DNA from 3 places in the Nonomuraea sp. NPDC049646 genome. Region 2 is predicted to be linked to each of the others. Evidence: riboswitches for the same ligand, from Rfam matches in the RefSeq annotation. Region 2 holds a riboswitch; each other region holds the start of a gene.
What was found. A riboswitch is a leader RNA that binds a small molecule or an ion and turns the genes downstream of it on or off. The one in region 2 is predicted to bind cyclic di-AMP.
Positions count from the first base shown of each region.

Region 1: it holds a riboswitch for cyclic di-AMP, as region 2 does, so the genes downstream of both, ACIBQ8_RS45125 (hypothetical protein) here and ACIBQ8_RS23275 (C40 family peptidase) in region 2, are expected to answer to the same signal.
Region 3: it holds a riboswitch for cyclic di-AMP, as region 2 does, so the genes downstream of both, ACIBQ8_RS47660 (C40 family peptidase) here and ACIBQ8_RS23275 (C40 family peptidase) in region 2, are expected to answer to the same signal.

Region 1 is NZ_JBITLU010000023.1:105,360-108,624, reverse strand. Features, by position in the region: gene ACIBQ8_RS45135 (hypothetical protein) at 1-60, shown strand, start outside; gene ACIBQ8_RS45130 (alpha/beta fold hydrolase) at 124-999, opposite strand; gene ACIBQ8_RS45125 (hypothetical protein) at 1,054-1,770, opposite strand; cyclic di-AMP (ydaO/yuaA leader) riboswitch at 1,946-2,080, opposite strand; gene ACIBQ8_RS45120 (DUF5302 domain-containing protein) at 2,246-2,446, opposite strand; gene ACIBQ8_RS45115 (MDR family MFS transporter) at 2,494-3,265, opposite strand, start outside.
Region 2 is NZ_JBITLU010000007.1:427,265-430,529, reverse strand. Features, by position in the region: gene ACIBQ8_RS23280 (NlpC/P60 family protein) at 1-752, shown strand, start outside; cyclic di-AMP (ydaO/yuaA leader) riboswitch at 1,115-1,278, shown strand; gene ACIBQ8_RS23275 (C40 family peptidase) at 1,409-1,891, shown strand; gene ACIBQ8_RS23270 (hypothetical protein) at 2,045-2,878, shown strand; gene ACIBQ8_RS23265 (M48 family metallopeptidase) at 2,890-3,265, shown strand, end outside.
Region 3 is NZ_JBITLU010000028.1:18,178-21,442, forward strand. Features, by position in the region: gene ACIBQ8_RS47650 (DUF2306 domain-containing protein) at 1-368, opposite strand, end outside; gene ACIBQ8_RS47655 (NAD(P)-dependent alcohol dehydrogenase) at 554-1,546, shown strand; gene ACIBQ8_RS47660 (C40 family peptidase) at 1,530-2,120, opposite strand; cyclic di-AMP (ydaO/yuaA leader) riboswitch at 2,151-2,311, opposite strand; gene ACIBQ8_RS47665 (3-isopropylmalate dehydrogenase) at 2,411-3,265, shown strand, end outside.

The DNA.
Region 1 (3,265 bases), on a different contig from region 2:
GCCAACCTGGCCCTGGCCCGGCACATGCTCAAGGTCATCGAGGAGAAACTGGAGCTCTGAGCGCCGTCCCACGGTTCACGGCGGGTCGGGACGGCGGGTCCGGCGGCGGGTCACGCGGCGGGGTCAGGTGGCGGGCTGCGGCCGGGCGGGCGCCGCCGAGCCGGTGTGGGCGGTGATCTCGGCGACGATCGCGGGCCAGAGGGCGCGGGGCAGGTCGTGGCCCATGCCCGGGTAGGTGACCAGGCGGGCGCCCGGGATGGCGGCGGCCGTGGCCCGCCCGCCGGCGAGCGGCACGAGCTGGTCGTCCTCGCCGTGGATGACCAGCGCGGGCACCGTCAGCCCGCCCAGCGCGGACGTGCGGTCGCCGGAGGCCATGATGGCGGCGAGCTGGCGGGCCGTGCCGGCCGGGTCGTGGCAGCGGTCGAAGGCGAGCCCGGCCAGCCTGGTGACGCGTTCGCGGTCCAGCTCCCAGCCGGGGGACCCGAGCACGGCCCAGGTCGTCAGCGCGCCGGCGACGACCCCCTCGCGGTCGGTCGCGGGCTTGGCGAAGAGCACCGCGGCGGCCGCCTCGGTCGGCGGGGCCGCCTGCGGGCTGGGCGTGGACATGATCGAGGTCAGGCTCAGCACGCGGGCGGGGTGCCGGATGGCCAGCGCCTGGGCGATCATCCCGCCCATCGAGGCGCCGACGACGTGCGCGGCGGGCAGGCCCAGGACGTCCATGAGCCCGGCGCTGTCGTCGGCCAGGTCGTCCAGCACGTACGGCGAGGGCGCGCCCCATGCGGGCACGCCCTCGTCGTGGAGATGGGTGGACAGGCCCGCGTCGCGGTTGTCGAACCTGACGACGTGGTGCCCCTGCTCGGCCAGGAGTTCGCAGAACTCGTCGTCCCAGTGGATGAGCTGGGCGCCGAGTCCCATGATGAGCAGGAGGGGCCTGCCCGCGGGGGAGCCGAAGCTCTCGTAGGCGATCTCGATGCCGTTGGCGGCTGCGCGCTGGATCACAGCGACCAGAATGTCATTCTGGTCGCGAGGCGTAAAGAGCGGTCTGTCCGCAGATCAGTCGTTGAGGAGCTTGCGCAGGCGCTCGCCGCCGAGCACCACGCCGCCGCCGGCCAGCACCAGCACGCCGGCCATCACGGTGCCGCCCATCGCGACGGTCTTACCGACCTGGCCGCCGGCCGAACCGGCCGCGTCCTCGGCGTTGTCGGCGGGCTCGTCGGCCAGCACCTTGGGGGGCTCGGCGGGGTTGGCGTCGAACCTGCTCCACGCGCCGCTGGAGAAGGCCACGGGGTAGTTCTTCTTGCCCTTGCCGTCGCCCCACTTGGTGATGACGTAGTCGATCTTGATGTGGCCCCGGCCGCCGTTGCCGTCCACGCCGAGCGTGTCGGGGTTGAAGGTGCCGCCGGTCAGCTCGGCGAAGGTCTTGGCGTCGAGGTCGAGCATGACGCCACGGCTGGAGGGCTCGCCGGGGCCGCGGTCGCCCACGAAGAACGGCATCTTCTTGCCGTTGTAGGTCACGTAGCCCTCGGTCATGAGGGGCCAGCTCGGGCTGGCGGCCAGGCCCTTCTGCATGGGCTTGCCGCTGGCGGGGAGGCCGGTGTCGCCGGCCCGGCCGGAGGAGTCGTCCCAGAAGTAGGAGGCCTTCGTGGAACCCTTGAGCAGGATCTTCTGGTCGTCGCCGGTGTCGGCGTGGGCGCCGGTGGCGGAGATCGTCAGCGCGCCCATGGCGGACACGGACAACAGGGCGAGAGAGCGCAGGCCAAATCGAGACATGAAGCAGTGAAGTCCTTCGCGAGGGGACAGGGGGAACGCGCGTGACTACGGTGCGTAACCGGGCAGAGCGCCGAAGAGGTGGTTACGCGGCGCGTGGGGGAAGTCAGGGAAGAGACCGCTCAGCAGGCGGTCGTCACTACACTGTCCGGGGGTACGACGAGGTGGTACATGCGTGAAGTCCTCTCCATCTCGCCTACCGGGTTAGCTGACGGGTTCGGGCGTGGAGATGCCCTACCGGCACGTGGCCGGATTCACCCCAATGAGATGGGTCCCCGGTTCCCGACGAGTCGGGATTCGGCGCCAGCTGTCGCCCCTCTCCTGGTAGGGACTACGCCACCAGCTGGTAATTGGTTAAGACCGTACCCAGAGATTCGGACAAATACAAACGAATCGTCATGAACCGGGTAAAGATCTACCTATCGCGGTAAAGAGAAAGGGGGCACGGCATGCCGTACCCCCTGCTAAAACGGGCCTTTCAGCCGCCGCTCTTGCGCCTGAAGGATCTTTTACTCGCTGCCGGACCGTGCGCCCCGTGGATCTTCGACGGGTCGACGCCCCTGCCACCCGCGGCCGAGTCGGCCTGCTGCCCGCGCTTGCGTTCCAACGCCTCGCGGAACTTGCGCTTCATCTCGTCCTCGGGAGTCTCGCTGACTTCCGGCTCCGGTGTTTCCGCCATGAGGACCTCCTGGTTCTGGGGACATCCACAGCTTCGCACGACGTCGCTTACGACGCGAAACCGGCCTCCACTCTGCTTTCCGCCGCGGGCGCCTGCTCCAGCCGCCTGCCGGGCATCATGACCAGCGCGACCAGGGCGATCACCGCGCCCGCCACGCCCAGCGACGGGATGACCACGGCCGCCGCCGAGGCGTGCGCGGCCGCGAGCCCGTGGACCGGCGCGTCCGTGGTGATGACCGACGTGTACGCGGTGCCGGCCAGCGCCAGCGCCACCGAGCCGCCGATCTGCCGGAAGAAGGTGAGGTTGGCCGAGGCCGTGCCGATGTACCGCGGCGCGACGGCCTGCTGCACGGCCACGGTCAGCCCCGACAGCATCGGCCCCATGCCGAGCCCGAGCAGCGCCATCCACCCGGCCAGCAGCAGGCCGTCGGTGCGCACGGTGAGGTTCAGGCACAGCAGGCTGCCGGCCGCCAGCAGGAACGGCGCCCCGACCAGCCACGGCTTGTACGTGCGCGTCCTGGACATCAGCGTGCCCATGAGCGCGCTGCCCGCCACCATGGCCAGCGTCATCGGGTAGATCCTCAGCCCGGACTCGGTGGCGCTGACGCCCAGCGCCTGCTGGAAGTAGCGCGGCAGGAACACCACGCCGGCGTACATGCAGAAGGCGGTGACGAAGGAGGTCGCGTTGACCAGCGTGTACGTGCGGTCCCGGAACAGGTGCATCGGCATGACCGGGTTCGCCGCCCGCAGTTCGACCAGCACGAACGCGGCCAGCAGGACCAGCGCCAGCAGGATCGGCCCGGCCACGGGCGGGGACGTC
Region 2 (3,265 bases):
AGCAGAAGCTGCAGACGGTCGCCGACCTCCGCGCCGAGATCATCAGGGTGGCGGTGGACTCGTACAAGCTGGGCGGGGACGTCACCTCGCTGCCCGGCATGGTCGGCGTCAACGACCCCGAGAACCTGCTGGCCGGGCTGGCCATGGCCGGGCAGCTCTCGCGCGAGCGGCTGGAGAAGCTGGCCGCGTTCGACCGCGAGAACAAGGGGCTCAAGGCCGAGCGCGACAACGCCGAGACCGCGCTCGCCGACGCCGACAAGGAGCGGGACGCCGTCCAGCGGGAGCGGGCCGAGGTGCTGAAGCTGGTCGGCCAGCAGAAGAAGCTCCTGGACAAGCTGGGGGCCTACAACCCGGGCAACCCCAACAGCACCGGCATCAAGTACACCGGTCCGGCCTCGGGCAGCGCGGCCGCCGTCCTGGGCTTCGCCTTCGCCCAGGTGGGCAAGCCGTACATCTACGGAGGCACGGGCCCGCGCGGCTACGACTGCTCAGGGCTGACGCAGGCCGCCTGGCGGGCCGCCGGAGTCTCGCTGCCGCGTACGACGTGGCAGCAGTGGGCCTGGGGCGCGAGCCGCAAGGTGGACCTCAAGGACCTCCAGCCGGGGGACCTCATCTTCAGCGAGGGGCTCGGGCACGTCAGCATCTACGCGGGCGGTGGCAAGATCGTCCATGCGCCGCAGACGGGCGACGTCGTCAAGGTCGTCCGCCTCGCCGACTACGGCCGCCCCCTGGTCGGAGCGATCCGCCCCTGAATCCCCACCGGGGACTGTCCGCGACCGGAATCGCGGGCCGCTTCGGCGTGCTCGCGACCGTTGGGACGAACGGGACAAACGGGGTGAAAGGGCCCTGACAATCAGGTGTGCCGGGAAGTGTGAGAAGGGTCACAAACCGGTAACGGAACCCTCGGCTCCAACAGGGGTTTCACCCTTTACTTACACCTTTATCTGATCTTTACAGGCCGTGTCTCCCTTTGCCAAATCTTGAACCTTCGGCGTAGTTTCTGGCGTCGCGGTCAGCAAGCCATGCGCACCGCGAATCGACATCGGAACCCCGATGCGGACCAGATAAAAATCCAGCGGTCGCCGCCGATATCCCCGTTCAGGCACAACCATCGGGCGGCGACCTGCCGAGTCCGTGCAGCCAGGAGGCACGGAGCCGGGGACCCAAAGATCCCGTAATCCCCCGGGATCAGGGGTGAATCGGCGCGTTATCGCGCCGTAGGGCGACTTCCAGGCCCGAATCCGTCAGCTAACCCGGTAGGCGTTCGTGGAAGACACAAGGAGAAATCCTGTCTACCTCCCTGCATAACCCCCGTCTGTCCCGTCTTGCCCTGAGGGGCGTCGCACTCACGATGACCGTGACGGCCGGAGGTGCGGTTCTCCATGCCGTGCCGGCCGGGGCGCAGACGGTGAGCGAATCGGCCGCCAGGCTCACCGCGGTGTCCAGCACCGCCAAGGCGGCCACCGCAAGGTCGGCCAGGTCGGCGAAGACCGTCAGGTCGGCCAAGGCGGCCAGAGCCGCCCGGCAGACGTCGAAGGCCCGCAGGGCCGTCGCCGTCGCCAGGCACCAGGTCGGCGACCCGTACCGGTACGGGGCCACGGGCCCTGGTGCGTTCGACTGCTCCGGACTCGTCCAGTACGCCTGGAAGAAGGCCGGGGTGCGACTCCCTCGCGTGGCGAGCAGCCAGTTCGCCCGCATCAAGCGCAAGGTCTCCTGGCGCAATCTCAAGCCGGGCGACCTGATGTTCTTCAACGGGCTGGGCCACGTCGGCATGTACGTCGGCCACGGCAAGATGGTCCATTCGCCGCGGACCGGCGAACGGGTGCGCATCGACAAACTGGGCGGATGGCGGAAGTCGTCGTTCGTCGGCGCGGTGCGTCCCGGCGCGTGACAACGGGCCCCGCCCGGACCCTCCCCGGTCCGGGCCGGGGCCTGTCGCATGCCCGGCCCCATGAAGGGGCCGGTCTCGTGAAGGGGCCGGTCTCGTGCGGGGGCCGGTCTCTTGGAGGGGCAGGGAGGGGCGTGGGCCTACTAGCATCGGGCCGTGTCCTCGCAGGTGCGTCCGTCCCTCCGCGGTCCGCGCCGGCTCCTTTCGGTCCTGCTGCTGGCGACGGCGGTTCTCGTGGTCGCCGACGCGCCGCCCGCCGCCGTCCTGCCCGCCGGGGCGCGCGGGTTGTGGAGCGACGGCGGTCAGGTGGCCCGCGGCGCGCGGTCCGTGGTCGTGGGGCACCGCGCCGACCCCGGCCTGCTGGCCGATCTGGCCCGCCGCGCGGACCTCGCAGGACGGCGGGTGTCCGCGGTGCTCGGCCGGCCGGTACGCGCGCTGGTCGTCGTGCCCGACTCCGACGCCGAGGCGGCCCGCCTGGCGAGCACGGGCCCGCTCGACGGCCTGGCCGCGGTGGCCGACGGCGCCAGGGTGATCGTCGTGCCCGGCTCCTTCGCCCGGCTCACCCCCACGGGACGCGACGTCGTCCTCACCCATGAGCTCACCCACGTCGCCGCGGGCACCGACCGGCTGCCCGTCTGGCTGTACGAGGGGTTCGCCGACTACGTGGCCTACCGCGACGCCGGGCTCCCCGCCGGGACGGCCGCCGCCGAACTCGCCGCCGACGTACGGGCCGGGCGGCTGCCGAGCGAGTTGCCCGGACCTGCGGCTTTCGCCCCCACGGCCGCCGATCCCGGACGGCTCGCGCGGGCGTACCAGGAGGCCTGGATGGCGTGTCGCTTCCTCGCAGACCGGTTCGGTGACGGGACCCTGGTACGGCTCTACCGTGATGCCCGCGTGGCCGGCGTCGATCAGGCGCTCGCCTCCGTGGGGCTCACCGCCGAGACGCTGGCGGCACGGTGGCGCGAGTACGTACGACAGCAGCTCGCGTGAAGGGGAGGCAGATGAGCGAGCGGAACGACCCGCCCCGGGAAGGGGACGAGCCCGCCGGAGCGGTCGCCGCAGGGGCCGACGAGCCCGGCACGGCGGTCGCGGCGGCGCACGGCGGCGGTGTGGCCATCAGGGACGGCGGCGGCGGCGACCGGCCCGGCGACGGCGCGCCGCAGGAGCCGTCCGGCACCAACCAGCCCCCCGAATCCCCGGGCCACCCCGACGACCCGGACGATCCGGACGCCCGCCCCGACGCGGACGCCGACCCCGACACCGAGGACCCCCGCCACCCCCAGCCCGCAACCCCCGACGACCGCCCCCACGCCACCCGCGCCCCCCAGCCCCCCGCGGACACGGACGACCCCGGAAAAGGCAACGGCGAGGGCAAGG
Region 3 (3,265 bases), on a different contig from region 2:
ATGGCCGTCCCGAACAGCAGGCGGAAGGCGGCCAGCAGCGTCCCGTCGCCGGCGGGCAGGTCGGAGAAGAGCGTCAGCCACAAGCCCGACAGCGCCGCGACCAGGCCGCACACCACCAGCACCCGCCCCGCCGCGCGGTGCCACCCCGGCCGCCGGGCCCGGAACCGGGCCTGGAACTGGAACGCGCCGAGGACGCAGAACACCAGGGACGCCGGGATGTGCAGCAACACCGGCGCCGGCATGGCGAAGAAGCGCGCGTTGTCCGCCGTGACGGGGGCGCCCGCGGCCAGTTCGGTCAGCCGGAGCGCGCCGGCGACCAGGGGGACGACGCTGAGCGCGAGCAGCCCGGCGGGTGCGATCCATCTCATGCCTGAGAGCGTGCCGCCCGCGCCCGCGCCCGGTCATCGCGCGGACGGCCGGTCCTGATTCGCACCATCGGCGGGAGGGCGGTCGTACTTTCGGCCATCGAGCCGTCGCCTTTCGACCGTTGAGCGTCCGCGCAGGTCGCGCCCACACTGGCGGCACATCGGCGGCAGCACAAGGGAGAAAAGCGATGAAGGCGTACGTCCTGCGCTCGTTCGGTTCGCCCGACCAGCTCGTCCTGACCGACGTCGAGCGGCCCGTGCCGCGCGACGACGAGGTGCTGGTCCGGGTGCGGGCCACGTCCGTGCAGCCCTACGACTGGCACTTCATGCGGGGAGAGCCGTACCTGGCCCGGGTCATGGGCGGCGGGGTCGGGCTGCGCCGGCCTCGCATCGCCGTCCTCGGGGCCGACGTGGCGGGGGAGGTGGAGGCGGCCGGGAAGGACGTCACGCTGTTCCGTCCCGGCGACGAGGTGTACGCGATGTCGCTCGGGGGCGGTTTCGGCGAGTACGTCTGCCTGCGGCAGGGCGAGGTGGCGGCCAAACCGGCGGGCCTGTCGTTCGAGCAGGCGGCGGCGGTGCCGATGGCGGCCAACACCGCGCTGATCGCGCTGCGCGACGAGGGACGCCTCCAGCCGGGCCAGAAAGTGCTGGTCAACGGCGCGTCCGGCGGCGTGGGCACGTTCGCCGTGCAGCTCGCCAAGGCGCTGGGGGCGCACGTCACGGGGGTGTGCAGCGGGCGGAACGCGGACCTGGTGCGCTCGCTCGGCGCGGACGACGTCATCGACCACACCAAGGAGGACTTCGCGGCGTCGGGGCGGCGCTTCGACCTGCTGCTCGACGTGGCGGGCGGACGCCGGCCGGCCGACTGCCGCCGCGTGCTGACCAGGAAGGGCACGTACGTGCTGGTCGGCGGGCCGGCCGGCCGCTGGGTGCAGCCGGCCGGCCACATGTTCGCCGCGCTCGCGTCGGGGCCCTTCGTCCCGCAGCGGATCGTCAGGGCGGACGTCGTCCGCTGCGGGAGCAACAGGGCGAACCTGCTGACGCTGACCGGGCTGATCGAGCGGGGCGCGGTCACCCCGGTCATCGACAGGACCTTCCCCTTCGGCGAGCTCCCGGCGGCCGTCCGCTACCAGGAGGAGGGGCACGCCCCGGGGAAGGTCGTCGTCACAGGGTCGCGGTGAGCATGGCGGGGGCGGGGGCCTTCTGGAGCTGCTTGTAGGCGGCCCAGCGCTTGACGCCCTTGGGGTCGGGGCGTACCGCGCCGACGAAGGCCTGCCTGCGCCATTGCGACAGGCGTTCCTCCTTCACCACGTCGCCGGTGTGGGGGGAGTGGACCATGTAGCCGGGCTTGGAGATCATGCCGACGTGGCCGAGGCCGCTGAAGAACACCAGGTCGCCTGGCTTGAGGTCCTTCCAGGAGATCTTCCTGGAGAAGGCGCCGTACTGCTCCGCGGCGGTTCTGGGGAGCTCGATGCCGGCGTCCTCGTAGGCCCGGAGCATGAGGCCCGAGCAGTCGTAGCCCCGTTCGCTGGCGCCGCCCCACACGTACGGGGTGCCGCGCTTGTCCATGGCGTATTCGAGGGCGACCTTCCAGGCCGGTTTCGGCACGTGCCGTTGCTGGACCTGTTTCACCTGGGGGCCGGTGAGGGTGACGGAGGGGGTGGGGGCGGCCGCAGCGGCGGGAGCCGCGGGGGCGGCGGGAGCGACGGGAGCCGCGGGGGCGGCAGGCGCGAGACCTGCGGCGCCCGCTGCCACCGCCACAAGGATGGCGATGCTAGACAGGGGACTGTCCTTCCACGTGGCCGGCCGGGTTAGCTGACGGGCTCGGGCCTGGAAGTAGCCCTACGGCGGTGCTCCTCGGGGGGAGGCGCGGCCGATTCGCCCCGGGGGGAAAGGTGGGTCCCCGGCTCCACGCAGCGGCTGCGTGGATTAGGCTCGTCGGACTCTAACGAAACGGTCAAAAGGTCGCAATCCCCCCAAAACGGATTGTCCGGTTGTTGAGATGATGTGTTCGTCAGCCGAGACGAGCCGGTAAGGTACCGCCCATGGAGTCGCGTAACATCCGCCTGGCCGTCATCCCCGGGGATGGCATCGGCGCCGAGGTCGTAGCCGAAGGGCTCAAGGTCCTGGAGGCCGTGGGCACGAAGATCGAGCCCACCCACTACGACCTGGGCGCAGCCCGCTACCACCGCACCGGCGAGACGCTGCCCGACGCGGTGCTCGAAGAGCTGCGCGGCTACGACGCGATCCTGCTCGGCGCCGTGGGCGACCCCAGCGTGCCGCCCGGCATCCTGGAGCGCGACCTGCTGCTCAGGCTCCGGTTCGAGTTCGACCACTACGTCAACCTGCGGCCGGTCAAGCTGTTCCCCGGCGTCGAGACCGCGCTGGCCGGCGCCACCGCCGAGCACATCGACATGGTCGTCGTCCGCGAGGGCACCGAGGGCCTCTACGCGGGCACCGGCGGCGTCATGCGCCGCGGCACGCCGCACGAGATCGCCACCCAGGAGTCGCTGAACACCGCCCACGGCGTCGAGCGCGTCGTGCGGTACGCCTTCCAGAAGGCTCAGTCGCGGCCCCGCAAGAAGCTCACGCTCGTCCACAAGACGAACGTGCTCACCTTCGCCGGCGACCTCTGGCAGCGCACGGTCAACCGCGTGGCCGCGGAGTTCCCCGACGTCACCACCGACTACAGCCACATCGACGCGGCCTCGATGTTCTTCGTCACCCAGCCCGAGCGCTTCGACGTGATCGTCACCGACAACCTGTTCGGCGACATCATCACCGACCTCGGCGCCGCGATCGCCGGCGGCATCGGCCTGGCGGCCAGCGGCAACATCAACCCCGAGCGCACCTCGCCGAGCATGTTCGAGCCGGTGCACGGCAGCGCGCCCGACATCGCC